One region of the Oceanobacillus alkalisoli genome, then DNA from elsewhere that is predicted to be linked to it. Evidence: riboswitches for the same ligand, from Rfam matches in the RefSeq annotation. Region 1 holds a riboswitch; the other holds the start of a gene.
What was found. A riboswitch is a leader RNA that binds a small molecule or an ion and turns the genes downstream of it on or off. The one in region 1 is predicted to bind cobalamin.
Positions count from the first base shown of each region.

Region 2: another riboswitch for cobalamin. It lies ahead of L3V42_RS13435 (ribonucleoside-diphosphate reductase subunit alpha); the one in region 1 lies ahead of L3V42_RS09230 (ABC transporter substrate-binding protein).

Region 1 is NZ_JAKNRA010000005.1:139,463-150,480, forward strand. Features, by position in the region: gene L3V42_RS09220 (adenosylcobinamide amidohydrolase) at 1-521, opposite strand, end outside; gene L3V42_RS09225 (FecCD family ABC transporter permease) at 532-1,557, opposite strand; gene L3V42_RS09230 (ABC transporter substrate-binding protein) at 1,547-2,539, opposite strand; cobalamin riboswitch at 2,862-3,048, opposite strand; gene glmM (phosphoglucosamine mutase) at 3,170-4,513, opposite strand; gene L3V42_RS09240 (CdaR family protein) at 4,562-5,788, opposite strand; gene cdaA (diadenylate cyclase CdaA) at 5,781-6,596, opposite strand; gene rsiW (anti-sigma-W factor RsiW) at 6,903-7,541, opposite strand; gene sigW (RNA polymerase sigma factor SigW) at 7,557-8,120, opposite strand; gene L3V42_RS09260 (aspartyl-phosphate phosphatase Spo0E family protein) at 8,313-8,483, shown strand; gene L3V42_RS09265 (phosphomevalonate kinase) at 8,661-9,764, opposite strand; gene mvaD (diphosphomevalonate decarboxylase) at 9,777-10,751, opposite strand; gene mvk (mevalonate kinase) at 10,841-11,018, opposite strand, start outside.
Region 2 is NZ_JAKNRA010000011.1:43,026-54,043, forward strand. Features, by position in the region: partial or broken gene L3V42_RS13405 (winged helix-turn-helix transcriptional regulator) at 8-347, shown strand; gene L3V42_RS13410 (hotdog fold thioesterase) at 519-893, shown strand; gene L3V42_RS13415 (EamA family transporter) at 925-1,842, shown strand; gene L3V42_RS13425 (ribonucleotide-diphosphate reductase subunit beta) at 2,112-3,152, opposite strand; gene L3V42_RS13430 (flavodoxin) at 3,196-3,663, opposite strand; gene L3V42_RS13435 (ribonucleoside-diphosphate reductase subunit alpha) at 3,754-5,979, opposite strand; cobalamin riboswitch at 6,130-6,322, opposite strand; gene L3V42_RS13440 (AI-2E family transporter) at 6,785-7,804, shown strand; gene L3V42_RS13445 (RDD family protein) at 8,021-8,482, opposite strand; gene sppA (signal peptide peptidase SppA) at 8,498-9,493, opposite strand; gene L3V42_RS13455 (RDD family protein) at 9,557-9,982, opposite strand; gene L3V42_RS13460 (hypothetical protein) at 10,410-10,697, opposite strand; partial or broken gene L3V42_RS13465 (DUF4176 domain-containing protein) at 10,822-11,018, opposite strand, start outside.

The sequences.
Region 1 (11,018 bases):
TGATAAGCTAAATCAAGATGGTTAGTTGGTTCGTCCAAGAGAAGAACTTTCGGTTGCTGCACGAGAGCTTGGGCCAGGAATATTCTCTGCTGTTCTCCTCCAGAATGTTCCATCACCGAGGTGTCCGCAAATTCGAGGATGTTCGTTTGCCGCATGACACGCTGAACGATTTCCTCATCTTCTTTTGTCCATGATCGGAACAACCCGCTATGATGCGCATAACGACCAAGTGACACCATTTCTTTTACTGTATAAGGAAAAACTTGGGGAGTGAGTTGGGGTAAGACGGCGATTTTCCTAGCTAATTCTTTCTTAGAGTAATCGGCAATGTTTCTCCCCGCTACTTCAATTTTTCCCTGTTGCAGATCGAGCAGTCCACTAATCATATTGATTAAAGTTGTCTTCCCACTGCCATTCGGTCCTAGAATTCCAAAAAACTCCCCTTCATTTACGGAAAAACTAATGTTTTTTACAATCTCCTCGCCATCATAGCCACCCGAGGCATTTTTAATTAAAAGCATGGTTCACCTCTCAACTTCTTCTCCGTTGTTTAATTAATATTATCGCAAATACCGGTGCACCTACTAAAGCTGTAATCACTCCGACAGGCAATACTTGAGGTGAGATAATTGTCCGCGATAATAAATCGGTCAATATAAGAAAGCTCGCTCCAATAATCATCGACAACGGCAACAAATGGACATGATCAGAACCCCATAGCTTTCTAGTTAAATGAGGGATAACTAAACCGACAAAGCCAATTGTCCCGGATACGGCAACCGCTGCTCCAGTGAGGATAGAACCCGCAATAAGAATTAGCAACTTCCGCTTGCCGACATCAACGCCTAAATGCTGTGCCCTCTCTTCGCCAAGCGACATTGCATTCAGTTCTTTTGCATTCATTAATAAAATGAAGGAGCCAAGAATAAAGAAAGGAAGAATGATTCCAACATAGCGAAAGCCCCGCATCGATACACTGCCAAGCATCCAGCCGATAATCTGCTGCAATTCATCGCCTGTCAACGCGATAATTAATGAAATAATCGAACCTAAAAACGCGCTGAAAATAATTCCCGTAAGAATAATCGTTTCTACCCGCATCGTCCGGTCAATTTTACGTGCAAAGTAAAGTACAATTAAAATGGTTGTTAAGGCTGTGATAATGCTCAAAAATGGCAAAGTATACATCCCGATAACCGGTAGCGAGATTCCGAAAAACAATGTCGCAACAGCACCAACTGATGCTCCTGAAGATACTCCAAGGATATAGGGCTCCGCGAGCGGATTTCTTAATAAGCCTTGGAAGGCCGCTCCCGCAATCGCAAGCGATGCCCCCACAAGTCCCGCCAACAGTACCCTTGGCAAGCGAATCTCATATACAATACTTACATACATCGGATCAACATCATCACCAACCGGCAACCGAAAAGCCTCGCTGCCAATCACTTTGACAATATCAAGGATCGGGACAGATACACTCCCAATCGAAATGGCAAATAGCATTGCACCAATGAGAAGCGCACAAGAAATACCATATTTTATTGCATTACTCTTCATCAAACAGCTCCGGATAAACAGCTTCAGCTAGTTCCCTTGCACCTTCCGTGAGTCTCGGACCAGAACGTGTAATTAAATCAGCATCAATGTCGTAAACTCTTTCATTTGCAACGGCTTCTACTACATCAAAGCCACTTCTCGAAAGCACTTCTTCTTCCGGATTTTCAATATATGCGCCGTAAGAAGTGATGATTACATCGGGATTCAATTCAATGATTTCCTCTGGATCAAGCGCCAGCCAGCCTTCATGTTCGGCTGCAGCATTTTCAGCATGAATCATTTCTAACAGTTCGTGGATAAACGTATGCTGTCCTGCTGTGTAAATGTCCGGTGCAGGAGAATTTTCAAAGAAAACTGTCTGTACATCTTCCTCAGATATCTCGGATGTAAGCTCTCGAATTTCTTCAAATTCTGCTTCCATTTCTGTCATTAATTCTTCTGCTTCCTGATCAGTTCCAATAACTTGTCCAACGATTTCAATCGTTTCGTATGTGCTCGCAATATCCTGTGCATCTTGAACAACAAAAACTTGGACACCCGCAGCTTCAAGTTGTTCGAATGCCTCCTGGGCACTGCTCACTCCCAATTCATGCGCAAGGACAATATCCGGGTCAAGACTAATGATCCGCTCCACATTCAATTCCATGCCACCGATTTTTTCAATATCTTGTACTTCTTCCGGGTAATTATCATGATCCGACACACCGACCACCTTTTCCCCTTGTCCTAAAGCAAACGCGATTTCGGTATTGCTCGGAATCAATGAAACAATCCGTTCTGGTTCTTCCTCAAGTGTTATTTCATTGTCTATAGCATCTGTGAGTGTCAGCGGATAATGATTATCGTTCGTTGACTCTTCTTCAGTCGCTTCCTCTTTATCTGTATTTCCAGTTGCATCCTCATTGTCTGTCGCACCTTGTCCGCAAGCAACTAGCAGACTAAGTAAGAACGCGAGCAGCAAACCTTGCCATAATCTCTTCATTTCCATTCCTCCAATAATAAATTCATGAACAAAGGCGCAAGCGCCCGTTTAGCAACGTACAAACTGGAGCACTCCGGAATGAGATAAAGGAAACACGGCGACGTAAGGAGCCGATGTTGACTTATCGATTGGAGGAGTGTGAAGTTTGTCAGTTGCTGGGCGCTGGAGCCGGACGTGGCTATCGCCGGGAATTCAAGTTATCCACAGCATTTTTGCTTTATAGTTTCCTATTCATATAAAAAAGCACCTCACACAGTGTGAAGATGCTTCAGTAAATAGGTTATACATCCATATAGACCCATCACCTGACTATCCTCGTAGTGCTGGCGTTACAGAATAGGCAGGTCTCCTGGCTCATGCTCATCACTCTGCTGCACCTTCCCATGCATCTATCGCACAGTGGTATTTACAGCTCATTCGCACTTACAGTGGCGGGACCGCGTTGGACTTACACCAACTTCCCTTTTAAGAATTCAGCAATCGAATCCACCTATTCTTTGCATATCATTTTCAATTGAATCTATCTCATATCGTACACTTTTTTTATGTGAAAGTCATCTTTTTATCTAATTATAAGGCAAGATGACAATACAAAAAACTGCTTCCATAACAGAAAGCAGTTTTAATCCATTATTGTAAACCAAGTAAATCCTCAATTAAAGTGACAACACGGTCAGCATATTTATTACATGCTTCCTCTGTTTCTGCCTCGACCATTACCCGGACGAGTGGCTCCGTTCCGGATGGACGCACGAGTACACGGCCATATTCACCGAGCTCTTTTTCCACGGCGTCGATTTCTTCTAATATAAGTGGATTGGTCAATGCCTCATTCTTATCTGTTACTTTAACGTTTTTCAGGACTTGCGGGAATACTTGCATCTCTCCAGCTAGTTCAGATAAAGGTTTTCCTGTATCTTTCATGACGTTCACAAGTTGCAATGCCGATAGCATTCCGTCACCTGTCGTGATGAAGTCAAGGAAAATAATATGGCCGGATTGTTCTCCGCCAAGGTTAAATCCGCCTCTGCGCATCTCTTCCATGACGTAACGGTCACCAACATTTGTTTTATCACTATGCATGCCATTTTCTTCAAGTGCCTTATAAAATCCGATATTACTCATTACCGTTGAAACAATCGTATCTTCACGAAGCGCACCTTTGGACTTCATATATTTACCGCAAATGTACATAATTTGGTCCCCGTCAACGATTTTACCCTTCTCGTCAACTGCAATTAAACGGTCGCCATCCCCGTCAAATGCTAGTCCAATATCTGCACCCTTTTCCAAAACAAGCTCTCTTACCGCTTCTGGATGGGTCGAGCCTACACCATCGTTAATGTTGAGGCCATTTGGCGAAGCACCAATCGTGTAAATATCTGCTTCGAGATCTGCAAAAAGATGGGTTGCAAGACTGGATGTCGCACCATGCGCACAGTCGATAGCAATTGATAGACCATCAAAGTCGTTATCAATCGTATCTTTCAAGAATGAAATATACTTCTGCCCGCCTTCGAAATAAGCATTCACTGTCCCGATATTCGCTCCAACTGGACGCGGGAGTTCATCCTCTGCGTCAATAAGCTTTTCAATCTCAGCTTCTTGCTCATCCGTCAGTTTAAATCCATCCGGACCGAAGAATTTAATACCATTATCTTCTACTGGGTTATGAGACGCAGAAATCATAATTCCTGCATCCGCGCTCATCGATTTCGTTAAATAAGCTACCCCTGGAGTAGAGATAACGCCGAGACGCATGACTTCTGCCCCGATGGAAAGTAAGCCTGCAAGCAATGCTCCCTCAAGCATATGACCGGAGATACGTGTATCTCTGCCAATGATTACTTTTGGATTTTCCCTTTCCTTCGTCAGTACATATCCGCCGATTCGACCTAATTGATAGGCAAGTTCCGGTGTTAAATCTTTATTCGCTACACCCCTGACACCATCGGTCCCAAAATACTTCTTCATTCATACCTCTCCTTTTAATAAACCATCTAAAAGTCAATTACTTAAAGTTTATTCGATCTCAACTGTAATTTCTTCAAACTCAGGCGTCACGGTTACATCCTCTACCTCATTCCATTCTACTTCCACTGGTACAAGATGTTCCCCCGGCTCGAGCCCTGCCAGGTTGACAAGGACCCGGAAATCATCAGGGCTAAGCTCCCTGAGGAATGTTTCATTTCCTGTTACGGTAATATCCATTTCAGCTTCACTTGGATCGACATATGTTACAGCTTGTCCATTTGCAAGTTCTTCTTCCTCAATCGCCATTGCCTCTAGAACCCGTGCTTCTTCTACTTGAACAGATACTTCAATTGTTTCCAATTCTCCTGTATTTACACCATCCGGGAGGTCAAATCCAACATCAATCGTTCCAGACTCCGTAATTTCCGATAGGTCGATTTTCTCCGTTGGAATGGACTCGATTCGTTCGAGAATATCACTGACTGCAAAAATTTCAGCCTCATCTAGATTAGCAGAAATAGACAGCAAGGAAAAGTCCTCCGGTACATCGCCGGTCGTTTCAATATCAATGGGAACCACTTTGCTCGGACTTATGAAATCAACAGATACGACAACCGACTCCCGGTCCAAGCGGACTTGCAGTTCATTTCCTTGTGTATCATACACATTCACCGGTACTTCCCGGTTTGAAATTGAAGTCTCCTGTCCGGCCACATCGACATAAATTTTAACGACACCAATCTGCTCCATGATTCTTCTGGATGTTGTAATATTTACACTGGATTGGTCTAACTCATAACCGCCGACCTCAACTCCCGGAGGCAACTGATCTGTATTTAAGAATTCCACTGTTATTGGATATTCCTGATTTGCTCTTTCCTCAATCGATACCTCAATTGTTTTCGGCTCAATATAAACGCGAATATCATCGGAAACCGTATGCTGCAATTCTACCGTATGATTTCCCTCTCCCAGTTCCCTTAAGTCCACGTAGACAGAAAAGTTACGATTGAATACAGCCGGCATAATCATCGCAGGAGAACCTTCTAATGTCACTGTTGCATATTCCGGAACTCCGCTTACGACATAATCATCCGAATTAATATCGATATCTACAGGAACATCATCAATTGTTTGCGTTTGTGAATTCCTTCCTGGAATGGAGGATTCAGAGCTGGATGAATTGGATTCCACATTCACGAATATAAATAACGTAATGGCAAAACCAAGCGCCAGTATACGAATAAACCATTTACTTTGAAACCAATTATCCATTTTCTTTCCCCCTCCGTTTCTTCGTCTTCTCAGGGGTTACGGGAAGCAAGGATAAATGTTCATTTAATAATTCCGTTAATGCCTCTTCGGATAAATCACGATGCAGCTTTCCATTTATCGTACAAGATATTGCACCCGTTTCCTCTGAAACAACAATCGTTAGGGCATCCGTTACTTCACTGATCCCCATTGCAGCCCTGTGTCTTGTTCCCAGTTCCTTAGAAATGAATGGACTCTCCGATAGCGGTAAATAACAAGCAGCTGCAATAATTTTATCCCTTTTTATAATAACAGCACCGTCATGAAGCGGAGTATTCGGTGTGAATATATTTGTCAGCAACTGGTGAGTCACTTCCCCATTAATGGGAATCCCCGTCTCAGCATATTCACCAATCCCCGTCTCCTTTTCAATGGAAATAAGTGCTCCAATCCGACGCTTCGCCATATAAGTAGAGGACTGGACGATTGCTTCAATTTGCACTTCCATATCTTCTTTCGACTTAGTACTTCTTGTGAGAAAACTCCCTCTTCCAAGCTGCTCCAAGGCTCTTCTCAGCTCAGGCTGGAATAAAATAATAATTACGATAATCCCCCACTGGATAAATTGGTTCGAGAAATACCGAACCGTCTGGAGGTTAAATGCAATACTCAATAGCCAAATTGCCAAGATGACGGCAATTCCTTTAAGTAATTGTACAGCTTTCGTACCGCGGACCAGCATCATCAGTTTATACAGCACATACCAGATGAGAGCTATGTCCACGGTTATTCTAAGTATCGTTAACAGGTCGAATCCCCCATCGAGCATGGTCACACGTCCTTTAGTCATGAATTAGCAATTGTATAATTAATTTTTTAGAAAACTTGGTTGTCACCAAGCCTTTCGGTGACAACATTAGTTGCACTTATACAGTAAGAAAGGATTTATATTTATCTTTCCGCCAAAAATATCATATAAAAATTACATTTTAATGAATTACATGACCATTATTATACCATAAATACAAAGGTTCATGTGAACTTAATAGCAGCGTAACCATTTTAAAATTAGCCTTCGTAATAAAGAAAGCTTGCATACCGGAAATATAGGGCATGCAAGCATATAATCATCATATTATTCAAAAGAGAATACTTTTTTAGCAAAGTCTTTCAGTTTGTACCATATCCAGTCAAATGCTTGATCGACGGATTCGAATTCTCCATTTATTTCACCGACGGAAGCCATCAGACCACTGTTGTCCAGTGGATCATCATCAATTAGTTCCCCATTCACCAATGTCACATTCCCATCAACCGTACCATGAATGATCAGATTGCCATTTTTAACGAGTAAATCACCTTCAACCACTTCGCCTTCCGGTACAATCACGGTATCTCCTTCAATAATTAAATTCTCTTGTTTTGAGACAACGAGCTGATTGTCTTGATCCCATGCAAAGAAAACGCCGGTGAACATAAGAATAAAGAAAATCGCTGCAGCCGTAAGCATCGGATGCATCTTAAACCAGCGTGAATATTTAACCCGTTTTTTCTCGGTTGGAAGATTCTTCATGACATTCGCTGTGAAATTCACCGGTGCTTCAAATCGTTCAGCACTTTGAATAAGCGTAACGGTCCGCTTCAATTCACGGAAATGACCCTGACAGGCTTCACAGTCTTCCAAATGATATTTTAATTTCTGTTCCTCTTCCGTAGTAATATCGCCATCCAAATATTTATGCATTAGCCCAACGGTTTCTGCATTACATTTCAATGGGACCACACTCCTTTACACATGACGAAGCCTCTTTCGTAAAGCTTCTCTGCCCCGGTGAATCCTTGTTTTCACCGTTCCGATTGGGATGTCCAGTATTTCACTTATTTCTTTCAAGGAAAATTCTTCTAAATACCTCAGAATAATAATACTGCGATATTTCGGTGGAAGTTCGGAAATTTCTGTGTGGATATATCTTTGTAATTCATTACTCTCCACCTCTTCCACTAGAGAAGCGCCCTCACTTTGAAGCTGGGAATACATATCCAGTCCATCCGTTCCTTTAACCTCTGCATCCAAAAAGTAGTCCGGTTTTCGTTTGCGAAGTCTGTCAATTGATAAGTTCGTGGCAATGCGGTACAACCAGCTTGAGAATTTTCGTTTCTCATCAAAGGAATGAATGTTTACATATGCCCGTATGAAAGCTTCTTGTGCGATGTCTTCTGCCTCATGTGCATTACCAAGCATCCGGTAGCAATGCTGGTATATTTTATTTTGGTAAAATGAGACCAGATCTTCGAAGGCAGATTGATCCCCTTTTTTTACTAATATTATTTTCTCCCTAATTATTTGTTCCATACTTTACCTCCGCCTACAATGCGGTACTTTTATTACGAACGAGCAACTCAAAAGGTTTCATTTTTTTCCGCTTTAACATTTTTTCCTGCATTAATTAATATCCTATCAATTTTTCTAACATTTTCATAGGTTTATTCTTGCTATTACTCGGGTATTTTCTTATTATAGTATACTAGATAGGAGGAAGCTTTTGTGAGTAAAGCACTGTTGCTTGAAAAAATTGAAACATGTCGGCAGGAATTAGTTGCCCTTAGTTACCATCATGAACTTACTTCACAGGCTGTTATTGAATCTAGTATGAAATTGGACACACTCATTAATAAATATCAAAACTATGATAACTATGAATTAGCCTCCAGATAAAGACTTCCAATAAACTTGTGTGATAACGGTCATCCCGTTCCACACCTTAATATTATCGGTATTTGATTTTTAAAGAAAGAGTATACGAATTTCAGCTAGTTGCTGGGCACTGGAGCTAGACGTAAGAAAAAGACATAAATCTCGTGATTTTAGAGATTTATGTCTTTTTTATATTTTTTAAGACGCTTCTATTGCAGCACCTTCGGGATGTGAGGTAAGCGCTAATGGCTTAATTCCTGCCTTTTCCCAAGAAGCAAAGAGCTGTTCCGCTTGCCTCTTACTCGGCATAAAGGCAATACCGCAATCTCCTCCGCCAGCTCCGGAAGGCTTACCCGCACCGCCTAACGCATCAGCAAGGTCACATAATGTGCCGAGTAAAGCCGTTTCAATTGAGACGTCCGCTTTATTTCCAACTGTAGCAAGGGCTTCTCTGTTTGCTTTTACCCCTTTAAAAAGAAGTTCTTGATTCTCTTCTTCCATTCCGGTAAGCAATGTATGTACGGCCTGCTCGCTTTTCAACAGAAATGCTTCAAACGCTCGCGGATTATCATCCTTCAATTCCAAAATACGGCTGACAAGCTGTGTCGTTGATGCAGGCTTCCCTGTCCAACCGACACAAAAAGAAACAGTTGCCGGCAGTGTCAATCGCTTAATCGAAAGATAGACCCAATCCATTTCCAATAATTCATGGATAGAAGAAACATTTTTAGACGCTTGAAGTAACCATTCCGCCTGGAAAGATGAATATTGTAAAATACCACCATAAACAGATGCCGCTATATCGGCACCAGAACCACTACCTTGAATGTTCACATGAGCTAAGGCGGCTAATTTAAAAATGATATCCTTATCCGGCTCATCCTTTGTAAAGCGGACCATAATTGCCGTAACGATCGCTACAACCACCGCCGCACTAGATCCTAATCCATATTTCACGCCGGACGCATCATCCAGTTCACTGCGGACAGCCAAGTTGAAATCGTCAATCTCTACACCCGCTTCCGCAAGATACGTACAGGTTACTTCCATCGCTTCTTTTACAAATGAAAGACGTTCGTCAGCTGATTGAATAGTCACTTCTCCGTTCGCGTAATCCCACGATAGATTATTCAGCTGATAATCTTCTAACGTAAGTTTTCTGTGACCGGAATCTTCAATAGTAGCATAAACAAACCGGTTTACAGCAGTGACCGCAAGATGGTGATTGGGGATAAGCACCGCAAATTCACCGGCAACCATCAATTTACCTGGTACTTTTATCGTCCATTTATTCGCCTGCAACTTATTCCACTCCTAAAGATAGCTTACTCCAGGGCCTGGCTTACTAAGGATGACATCTGTCACACCAGGGACTTTCCGAAGTATCCGTTCAACCTGTGACTCATGTTCCGGTAAATAAAGTACTTTCACATTTGGCCCAGCATCAATTGTAAAATATGCTGGTATCCCTTGTTCTCGCATTTCCTGCACTTGGTGCATCACGCGAATGGTGGAATCCAGCCAATATGTAAATGGCGGTTTCGCACCTAGCGAGGTTGCATGCATCTTCAAGCAGTTCGCTTCTGCAATTTCTCCAACACGAATAAAATCTTTTTCTTGAATAGCTTCTTTAATTCCTGAAAGATCTTCCGGAATACTCTTCAGCCAGCCTTCATAGAATGGTGAAGTTTCAACTGTCCGGCGCATCCCTGCCCGACTTGATATCTTTTTCATTTCCGATGTCAGTACAACCCCTGCCATCCGGATGTCCCAGTGGTTCTCATCTGCAATAGAGACGGCATAGGAATCAGAACCATCTTCTTTTTCCCCCATTTGCCATTCTGCAAAGCCGCCGTAAATCGAACGGCTGGATGATCCTGAACCGCGTCTTGTTAAGCGTGAGAGTTCTTTAGGATCTAAATCTAAACCGATTGCCTTCGAAGCAGCTGCAGCAAGCGCCGCAAAACCGGATGCAGATGATGCGAATCCAGCTGCGGTAGGCACTTGGTTATCTGAAGCAACATGTGCGTAAAGTTCCTTTCCTGCCATTTGCCGAACCAAATCAAGGAAGGCCGTCACTCGTTTATAGGCTTCTCCCTGTTCAAGTGTTCCGTTCAGTTCGAACCTGTCTTCGGTAAAGTCTTCTTGAAAGTCTACAGTGGTCGTCGTGTAAAACCCGTCCAATGTTAGGGAAAGACTGTTGTTTGTTGGCAGAATCAATTCCTCATTCCGCTTCCCCCAATATTTAATTAAGGCAATATTCGTATGTGCTTTCGCTGTAGCTTTCATAATAATCCCCTTTTCAAATTATTCCTATACAAATGAAAGTAACCAAATAGCAGCTTGTAAAGCTTGATATCTGGTTACTTTCTAAAAGGTTAACCATTTTTCTTTAATACAAATGGCCAAACGGAATGTGCGCCGAATTGCTTCAATTTCTCAGCTAATTGCTTACAATGTACTTCATTCTGAGCTAGGGCAATAATACAGCCGCCATTTCCGCCGCCTGTAAGCTTTGCACCTAGTGCTCCTTCCTGTCTGGCAAAACGAATCAAT
Region 2 (11,018 bases), on a different contig from region 1:
GTGTAGAATGGAAATAAATAAGAATCATGTTTTGGACAACCAGGAGCCTGCTTTTGGATATACACTTTCCATCATTAATGGAAAGTGGAAAATGCAAGTTATTTATCACTTATCTCGGAGTGGTGTTATCCGCTACAAAACTCCAACGCAGAATCGGTAAGATCACGCATAAAACACTTAGTACGACGCTAAAAGAAATGATTCGTGACGGGATCATCCACCGTAAAGAGTATCCGCAGATCCCCCCTAAGGTGGAATACAGCCTTACTGAAAAAGGGCACTCCCTCTGGCCTATCATTCAAGAAATGTGTCAATGGGGATTGGATAATCAGCCTTTTGAAGAGTAATTAGTCGATGGTAGCTTCAAACTGTATAAGGAAAGAAAAACCCGGGATGAAGTTTTATCACTTCATCCCGGGTTTTAAGTTTGATTATGATGATCTACATTTCCTACCATTTTACTAATCGTTTAATCCGCGTTAAGATGATGTAAAAGTGTCTTACAAGGGGTGGACTAGATGAATACAATCATCGATGCAATTGGAATAGAAATAGTCGAAGTGAAAAAGGAGAAAGTAACAGCGACAATGCCTGTACACGGACCGACACGCCAGCCTTATGGACTGCTTCACGGCGGAGCATCAGTAGTGCTTGCAGAGACCGTAGCCAGTGTAGGAAGTATGAATCTAGTAGATGCGAAAACGGAAGCAGCCGTTGGACTTGAAATTAATGCGAATCATATCCGCAGTATGCGTGACGGAAAAGTAGTCGCGGTTGGAAAACCACTCCATATCGGGAGAACAACCCATATATGGGAGATTAACATTACAGACGAGGCAACAGGCAAACTGGTCTGTGTATCACGCTGTACGGTTGCAGTCATTAAAAAATAATGGATGAAAATATTGTAATGGAGAAGAAGAGATGGACAGACAGAATAGGAAACTAGGATTTCTCTTAGTTATTATCGGTGCAACACTCTGGGGAGTCGGTGGTACGGTTTCCCAAAAGCTTTTTCAAGATTTCCAAATTGAAGTAGATTGGCTTGTTACCGTCCGGCTGCTTATTTCGGGGGTCTTATTATTAACGATTCAATACCTCTCAAGGGATAAGAAACAAGTATTCGATGTTTGGAAAAATAAACGAAATACGTTCCAGCTCCTTATATTCGGACTTTTTGGTATGCTTGCGGTCCAGTATACATTTATGGCTTCGATTAACCACGGAAACGCAGCGGTTGCCACTCTATTGCAATATCAGGCACCGATTATGATTATCGCCTATTTGTTGATACAAAGGCAGATGAGATTAAGAAGGATGGATTTGATCACCGTCTTCCTCTCCTTAAGCGGTTGTTTCTTATTGCTGACGAATGGTTCCTTATCAGGATTATCTGTCCCTGCTCCAGCAGTCATCTGGGGAATCCTATCTGGAGTCGCTCTCGCTTTTTACACCTTATATGCTGCTTCACTCCTCGCCTATTTCGATTCTCTCGTTATTGTCGGCTGGGCGATGGTCATTGGCGGTGTTACGCTGAGCTTTATTCATCCGCCATGGCAAATGGATTTTGCGAGCCTACCACTAGAAGGGTATCTTTATTTATTGTTCATCGTGATTTTTGGAACGATGATTGCCTTTTGGTTTTTCATTGAGAGTTTAAATAGTCTCTCACCAAAAGAAACGAGCTTGGTTGGAAGCCTTGAACCGCTCGCCGCAGTTTTAACGACCGTGTTTTGGCTGAAAGAACCGTTTGGATCCTTTCAATGGCTTGGAACAGCTTGTGTGATTGCAATGATAGTCTTTATGGCTTTAGCGGATAGTGAGAAAGCTGCATTTGAATAAGGAAAAGACATTCAGGAATATGACTTGGATGTCTTTTTTATGCATCTTAGTAATTTTTACTATCTGCTTGGGTTCATTATACCTTTAATAGGTTACAGTTCGCTTTATGGTATTTTGGGTGTTGTAGTATTAGCTTCGACTGTGCTCTATTTCATTTTATATGGCAGAAAAGAAAAGGAAATGTTAAGAGTAACATAAAAAAATCCGAACAATCTAAGGAAAATTTGGCCTTAGGTTGTTCGGTTTTTTTCTATCGATAAAACACCTTTTTATAAATCATCAAACCCGTTCAAATCACTTACTTTTGTATAGGCACGAGATTTTTGCTCGAAGAAATCTGTCTTTGTTCCATCAAAGTTATCTACATATGCCCGAATCCACTTCATCGGGTTATCGAAGTAGCCATCATAAATTTCACTTAAGCCGAGCATTCTTAGCATCTTGTTCGCCCGGTATTTAATATAGCCTTCCATTTCGTCCAAATCAATTCCCTCGACATTTGCTAATACATATCTGGACCAATGGATCTCCTGTTCCACGGAGTGACGGAACGCCTCATATACCCACTCATTGAATGCTTCCGTATTATATTCAGGATTCTCAGCTAGCGTCGCGCGGAATAATTCGCCAATATATCTCCCGTGCTCAAGCTCGTCCCGGTTAATATAGCTGATCATCGTACTTGTTCCTACCATCTTATTATTTCGTGCTAAGTTATAAAAGAAGGCGAATCCGGAATAGAAAAACATTCCTTCCAGTAGAGAGGTATAGACCATGACTTTTAATATGTTTTCGATTGTCGGATTTTCTGCAAACTCATTATAAACTTCGATAATCCGTTCATTCCGCTGTAGGAGAACGGGATCCGTCCGACCTAACTCAAATGATTTATTCTGTTCATCCAGCGATACGACAGATGATAAAACATACGAGTAGCTTTCATTATGCACGGCCTCTTGTTGAGCAATTACAGCCATAATGGACTGTACAGAGGCGTCTGTCGCATATAAAGATAATAATAAAGCCGTCCGTGTCTGTGGTGCATCTAACGTAGACAGTAATCCAATAATCTTTAAATAGGCATCCTGTTCATCTGCAGTTAACTCCGGAAACTGCCTGATATCAGAAGACATATTGATTTCATCTGCTTGCCAGTAGTTTCCTAGTAACTTTTTGTAAATCTGATACCAGTGGGGATACGCAATATCATTCCAATTTAAAATACCGCTGGATTTCCCCCCAAAGATTCCCGTTGATTTATTAGGATTTTTTGGCTCTAACGTTCTTGCTTTTTTTAAAACTACAGTCATATTTATATTCCCTGCCTCTTTTTATTTTCTATTATCGCTTATCCTATACGCCTGCCGTCATCCAGCTCTTTTGCTCTTTTTCTTTTCTTACACCTTCTATAATTCCGTCTACCCAATTGGTAACTTTCAGCTCTTGGCTTCCCCTTGGAGACTGCTCTACCTTCAAACCTTCCCACGGGCTATTATAAAATTTAGCTAGTTTCGTGACCGCAAGACAAAACATCTCTTCCCCACCAAACTGGGTTTCTCCTGAACCAAATACTGCAATATTATTCGGCTTATACCCGACATCTGCTACAAAGTCTTTTACATCAGCCGGTGTGCTTCCAAGATCCCAAGTAAACGTCCCTAACATAACGACATCATAGTCACTTAACTCGGGAAAATACGCACCTATACCGATTTCATATAACTCCGGTTGATAACCGAAAGATTCAATCCTAGCCTGAATCATTTCTGCCATTTCTTCGGTATTGCCGCTAAAACTATGGTAAGCGATAAGAATTTTCATTTATTTCACCCCTAATTAAAACGTGCGAATCCCTTATCATCGATTTTCGATTGGTTCGGAACAGAGGAGAGCATAACGCTCCCCTATTCATTATTGACACCACTCACACTCTTCAATATCTGTAGAAGATGAACGTACATAGTAAGTTGTTTTCAGTCCGCTCTTCCAAGCTTGTAGATGCAAGTCTAGTAAGACGGAAGCCCGGATGGTGTTCGGCACATAAATATTAAAGGAAATACCTTGGTCCACATGTTTCTGACGCATGGCATTCTGTTTGACCGACCAGCGCTGATCAACAATATAAGCGGAACGTCTGTAGATATGATAATTATGGTGGTCCATATCTGGTGCGGTTACAGGCATCTTAAAGTCTTTCTTCTCTTCATGATAAAAAGGTTTGAATACTGGGTCGATTCCTGCAGTAGAGCCGGCAATAATCGAAGTAGACGCATTTGGTGCGACAGCCATTAAATAACCATTGCGGATCCCCGTGTTCTTAACCCGCTCCTTCAATGCCATCCACTCTTTGGAATCATCGTATCCTCTGTTATCAAAGTACGCTCCTGTACTCCATTTACTTCCTTCAAATACCTGATAGCTGCCTTTTTCTTCTGCTAAATCTGCTGATGCGGAAATCGCTAAGTAGGCTATTTTTTCATAAATAGCATCGGTATATTCGACAGCTCGCTCTGATTCCCACTCGATTCCTTCTTTTGCAAGCAGGTGGTGGAATCCGAATGTTCCTAGTCCAATCGCTCTGTACTTTTGGTTCGTGAGCGTTGCTTGTAATAATGGTAACGTATTAATATCAATGACATTATCAAGCATGCGCACTTGAATTTTGATAAGGCGTTCCAATACATTATCTGGTACAGCCTTCCCTAAGTTAACGGAACTTAAGTTACAAACAACAAAGTCACCAGGCGTGTATTTTTTCACAACGGTATTTTCTTCCGTGAGATATTGCTCAACAAATTCTGTCGGGGATTGGTTTTGCGTAATTTCCGTACATAAATTGGAGCAATAAATCATTCCAGTATGCGTATTCGCATTCCGGCGGTTCACTTCATCACGGTAAAACATGAATGGTGCTCCTGTTTCCAGCTGGGAACGCATAATTCTTTTCATAATTTCAATTGCTGGCACTTTCTTTGCCGAATCTAAATTAGCGTTGATACATGCTTCATACTTCTTGCGCCATTCTCCTTCGCCTTTCTCTTCATCATAGGATTCCTCCAGGGAAAAGCCCATTACCTCGCGCACTTCATGAGGGTCAAATAAATACCAGTCGCCCCTTTTTTCTACTTGTTCCATAAACAAATCTGGAATATTAACCCCTGTATAAATATCATGGGCACGCAGGCGGTCATCCCCGTTATTTAGTTTCAAGTCAAGGAATTCTTCAATATCTCTGTGCCATATGTCCAAATAAACTGCTATCGCACCTTTTCTCGTACCGAGTTGATCGACACTTACCGCTGTGTTATTTAACTGTTTAATCCATGGTACAACTCCGCTGGACATCCCTTTAAATCCTTTAATCGAACTGCCTCTAGCACGGATTTTACCCATATAGACACCAATTCCGCCGCCATTTTTCGACAATTGGGCAATATCACTATTACTATCATAAATTCCTTCCAAACTATCGTTTACCGTATCAATAAAACAACTCGACAATTGGCCATGGCTCTTCCCCGCATTAGCTAATGTTGGTGTCGCGACCGTCATATATAAATTACTTAACGCCCAATAGGCTTCGAGAACATGTTCTTTCCGATTCGCGACCGGTTCTTCTTGCATAAGATGCATGGCAATAACCATCCAGCGTTCCTGCGGCAATTCATAAACATTCTTTTCATGGTCCATTGCGAGATAACGAGTTGCCAATGTATAAATTCCCGGATACGTAAATAATAAATCCCTTTCCTGTTCGAGCGACGAACCGAAATAATCGATTTCCTCTTTCGTGTAGCTTGAAAGAAGATGAGGAGAATAAATTCCTTTATCGGTCAATTGCTTTAATAAATCGTAGAAAGGACCATACGAAAGAGCAGTGTCATAGCCCCTATTTTCTGCAGCCTTTTGATAGAGTTCATGCAAATAAATCCGTGTTGCAAAATAAGTCCAGTCTGGTGTTACTTCGTCTATATTTTCAAGTGCATGGTTAATTAAAGCATTATATAAGTCGTCTTTTGCTTCTTGTGTTACCAAAAGCGGCTCAACTTTTTCTTTATATTTATCTGTTTGAATATTTAATCCATCGGCCCACTCATTGATTAATTCCATCCCTTTAGGGCTTTTTGTTTGATTCATTATTTGCATTTTATTTCCTCCCTTTATGTATAAGCATTAAAAAAACCGTTCACTTTCGGGATGAACGGCAAGAAAAAACGACAAAAAAGCATAATAATATTACATACTACAACTTCTTATCATTTTTCCTTTCTCACACCCCGAAGAAACAAAAAACTACAAGTTATGGCAGGTCTCCTGGCTCGTGCTCTTCCTTCTATAGCCCTTCCCATATCGACACCTTACAGCAAGCGATACGGTGGTTTGCTAAGTCGTACACACGTACAGTTGCGGGGGCAGCTCCAGTTTTTAACTGGATTCCCTTTTAAACAGATAAACTGTCACCATTACTCATATACTACATTTAGTATTAAATTGTATTATCAATCACTATATATTGAATTCTATCATAGAGTATACCCGTTTTCAACAATTAATAACGAACGAAAAATGATTCATTATCTGGAAGGAAATTTACTCAAATATTCATCCTAAACTATAACCTCAGGTATTGCAATATATAGGACTTGTCTCTATCTAGTAGTAGCTTACATCTACGAACATACAAAAACTGCATGGAACAAGGATTTGTTAAAACCCTAGATTCCATGCAGTTCATCCTACATATCGCTTTTTATCCTCCCGCTTGATTCAATCACCAAATATTGATTAGCGGGACATGGCGGTCAGTGCATTTATCCCAGTTTAATATTATTACTGAATTACTATCGTTTTAATCTTGTGTTTTTCCCATTATAAGTAGATACTAAGAGTATAAACAAAACTGGCTATCCTGCTTCACACAGCATAAGAGAGGAAATATGATATGGAATCAATCGTCGACTTTTTCCGAAAAACAGGAGTAAAACGCATTATTATTTTTAGTTTAATCATTCTAATTCTTTACAGTGTAAGAAGTTTAATAAATATTATCCTCCTTACTTTTATTTTTTCATTCTTAATGAATGGGCTAGTTGAATTCACGGTGAAACGGATCAAATTCAATCGAACGATTCTCGTATTACTGTTATATTCGGTAATCGTCAGCTTATTAACGGTAGGTGCTGTGAGGTACTTGCCAATTATTACGATGGAAATCAGTCAAGTCATTAAGCAGATTTCAACTTTCTCTTTCGAATCGTATGATAACCCATTTTTTAGTTTTATTGAGCCGATCATTTCAAGCGAGCAAATCACGGGCTACATAGAAAACGGCTTTTCATTTCTCTTAAAATCGATTACAGATATTAGTACGGTGAGTGTACAGGTATTAATTTCGTTAGTACTCAGTTTATTCTTCCTGCTCGAAAAACCTCGCCTGCTCGCATTTACGAGTAAGTTCAAAAAAAGTAAAGTTGCACCGTTCTACCGGGAGATCGAGTACTTCGGCAGAAAATTTTCACGCACTTTTGGTAAAGTAATCGAAGCACAATTCATGATTGCCCTGATTAACACATTTCTTACGATGATTGTATTAATGATCCTTGGATTTCCGCAGATCTTTGGATTATCCATTATGGTCTTTTTCCTAGGACTTATCCCTGTTGCTGGAGTGATTATCTCACTTATCCCGTTATCTCTCATTGCCTATACAATCGGAGGATTTTTAACTGTTCTTTATCTGCTCATCGCAATTATGATTATCCATGCAATCGAAGCGTATATTCTCAATCCAAAATTGATGTCTTCTAAAACAGATTTACCAGTGTTTTATACATTTATTGTCTTGATTTTTTCGCAGCATTTCTTTGGCGTCTGGGGATTGATTATCGGAATTCCAGTGTTTGTATTCCTGCTCGATATCCTGGATGTGACGAATAATGATACACACGAGCAAGTAAAGTAAAGATTAGGCTTTAACTAGTAATAGATTTAGATAATAGAACACAAACAGCCGCTATTAGAATATCTTACACATTCTACTGGCGGCTAAACATTAACCAAAAACCCGTATCGAGATTTTTTCTCCCCACACTTACTAGCTTGTAAAAAAAGCAGGGACAGTGCTTGATTATTTATTGTGACATATACGGACAATGAATAACTCTCTTCCCGCGATCCTTCATTCATGCACGACCCATGTATCACCAAGCATATCGTGAATCCCTTGTTTTTTGGTATCAAAGGCAACGACAAGATACAGTAATTGTGCAATGAATAAAAAGCGATAGAAGAAGCGTCCGACCAACTCTCTAAAAATAATATCGTTCCATTGCAGAGGCTCGAGGTCTTTGCGAATCACTTTTAATCCAAATATCATTTTTCCGATTGTCTGTCCATAAAACTTTGTCATTAAAATAAAGTATAGATACAATACGAGAAGGCTCAGAATTCCTGCGACCGTCCAATAACCAATCTCGATTGGTTTTCCTTCGTTCATAAATTTTAATGGACTAAGCACAATACCATTTATACTAAACACGATGACTAAGTCGGCTAAATATGCCCAAAATCGCATCCAAAATCCGGCATACCTTCTTGTTTCCGTAGGCGATGCTGTATATGCAACTAAATCTTCACTCATGGCAATCTAGCCTCCTCATCTTGAATATAAATACATGGCTCTAGGAGCATTTGCTTCTCGCAGCATATTATTTACTGCATGTAACTCTGACCCTTTGCCAAACTTATCCTGCAGCGTCATGCCTAAAAATTGATTGAATTCAAAACCGCTTGTATACTCAATCACGGTAGCATCTTCCAGATTATAATCCTCTTTCATCATCGCAATGGTATCATCCAGCGTTCCAATTTCATCGACTAAGCCATTTTCTTTTGCTTGCGCTCCAGTATAAATGCGACCATCACCCAGTTCTCGAACAGTTTCCTCAGACATGCCACGTCCATCTTCAATGACTTGAACAAAGTCACCGTAGAGTTCATCAATCATCGTTTGCAGCATTGCTCTTTCCTCTTCCGTCATCTCACGTGAACCAGACATAATATCTTTGAATTCGCCACTCTTTATCGTGTTAAAATCAATGCCTAGATTATCAGCAAGCTCGGTATAATTCAACGACTCCATAATGACACCAATTGAACCAGTTAATGTGGCGGAATGAGCGACAATTTTATCGGCTGGAGCAGAGATGTAGTAACCACCAGATGCTGCTGTATTCCCCATCGAAATATAAACAGGTTTTTCATAGTTTTGCTGAATGTTTAGTATCTTTTCATGAATCTCTGCACTTTCTACAACACCACCACCCGGTGTATTTACGTCTAAAATAATAGCCTCTACATTTCCATCCTCAGCAGCGTGATCAAGTAAATCCAAAAACCTTTGATGCCTATATGTAACACCGCTTAATAAACTTCCTGCACTATCTTCCATAATAATTCCATTTAGCTCGAGCACAGCAATTTTCTCGAAGCTAGTTCCTTGTTCGATTACTTCTTCACTAAACTCATCATTAAAGCTTTCAAAAAGTGTAGCGGAATCCGTCGAAGCAATGCTTGTGCTAATTTGTGATACAATCGAGACAACGAATAAACCAATTGCGATTATTAATGCGATCCAACGCTTTTTATCCAATATGTATACACCCCAAGTCCATAGTTTTTAATGGAAAATATCAATTCTCATTTTGATTTAACTTTACTCTAACTTATTTCGATACACAACTCTAGTGCTACAAATGATATCATGTAATGCTCTCTTCTCCTTATTCCAGCCGGCCATCATGTAACCAATCATAATTGGAATAGCTGAAACGATATAAGCAAACACTCTACCAAGTGATTTCCAAAAACTGATCTGTGTCATGTCTGGATTTACAACCTCAATGCGACAAATCATTTTCCCCGGACTACCTTTAAACTTGCTCGCTGTAAATATAATTACGAAAATGACCGTATAAATCAAATTCGAAATGGTTTCCGATGTACTTAGTCCATACAATTCATCCGAAAAAATATCAAACGTATTAAAATACCTCTCGTCATTAATTAGCGTAGCGATAATCCAAGTTAAAATTCCAGTTAAAACACCATCGATTAGACTTGCTAGAAATCTTATCCAAATCCTGCTGGTTTATAACTTCCCATTTTAAACAACCTCCTATTTTTAACTAGGATACCAGAATTCATTACATTATATCATTGATTATAAAGTTTTCTATACTTATTTTTAGGCTTGTACAATTTGATAGATTATAAAAAAACGCCCGTTTGGAAAAGTCCAAACAGGCGTGTTTTTGATATAATAAACGCTTAACGTTTTGAGTTTTATCGGCTATCAATTTATGTATAGTCTATCCGTCTGAATCCCGTTGTATCAATATCTTCATTTGGATAAATTGGATTGATAGGGATGTAAATGGATTCGTATGGATTTGGTTTCCATCTTTTTGCATCATTATAAAGATGATTATTAGTATGACACTTAACTTTTATCATTTCTCACACAAAACAAAAATCCTAATTTTGTTCCTTCTCTTTAAATGATTTTATTAACCTTTTCTAAATCCTTTCAAGAACTTCATGTTTAAATCACTAATTTCTGAAAAATGCCATTCAAACGTTGTAAGTATTCGATGAAATTCAAACAGCATTACTTCAATTTTATCTCCATCATTTTCATCCAAGGAATTAAAATCATTTAATAAATCTTCTAACTCACGTGTTAACAACCTAAATTCATCTATGTTCTTGGTTCCCTGTCTATTATAAAATATGCTACGGAGCATTAAAGCCAGATAATATGAATAATCCGCAATGAAAGAAGCAATTTTTGCCAAGGAAACACTCGTACTAAAGATTATCAAAAAGGACAAACTTTAAAATATAAATTTGTCCTTTCTGATTTTAATTTAGTTATTCTACTTCTAGGAATATCGCATTATTTTTAATACGACCTATTATTTAAACTTGCCTTAAAATCTTTTGAAACTCTGCTTCCTCCTCATCTTCATAGCCTCGGAATATAATATCGATAATATCTGAATGATTGAACACTAAGTGTGTTCCTCGTCCATGTAGCCTTCGGGATAAAAGACTCCTAAATAATCATACATAGATTGTTCTGGTATCTTTTCGCCTCTAGCTTGAATCTCTTCCAT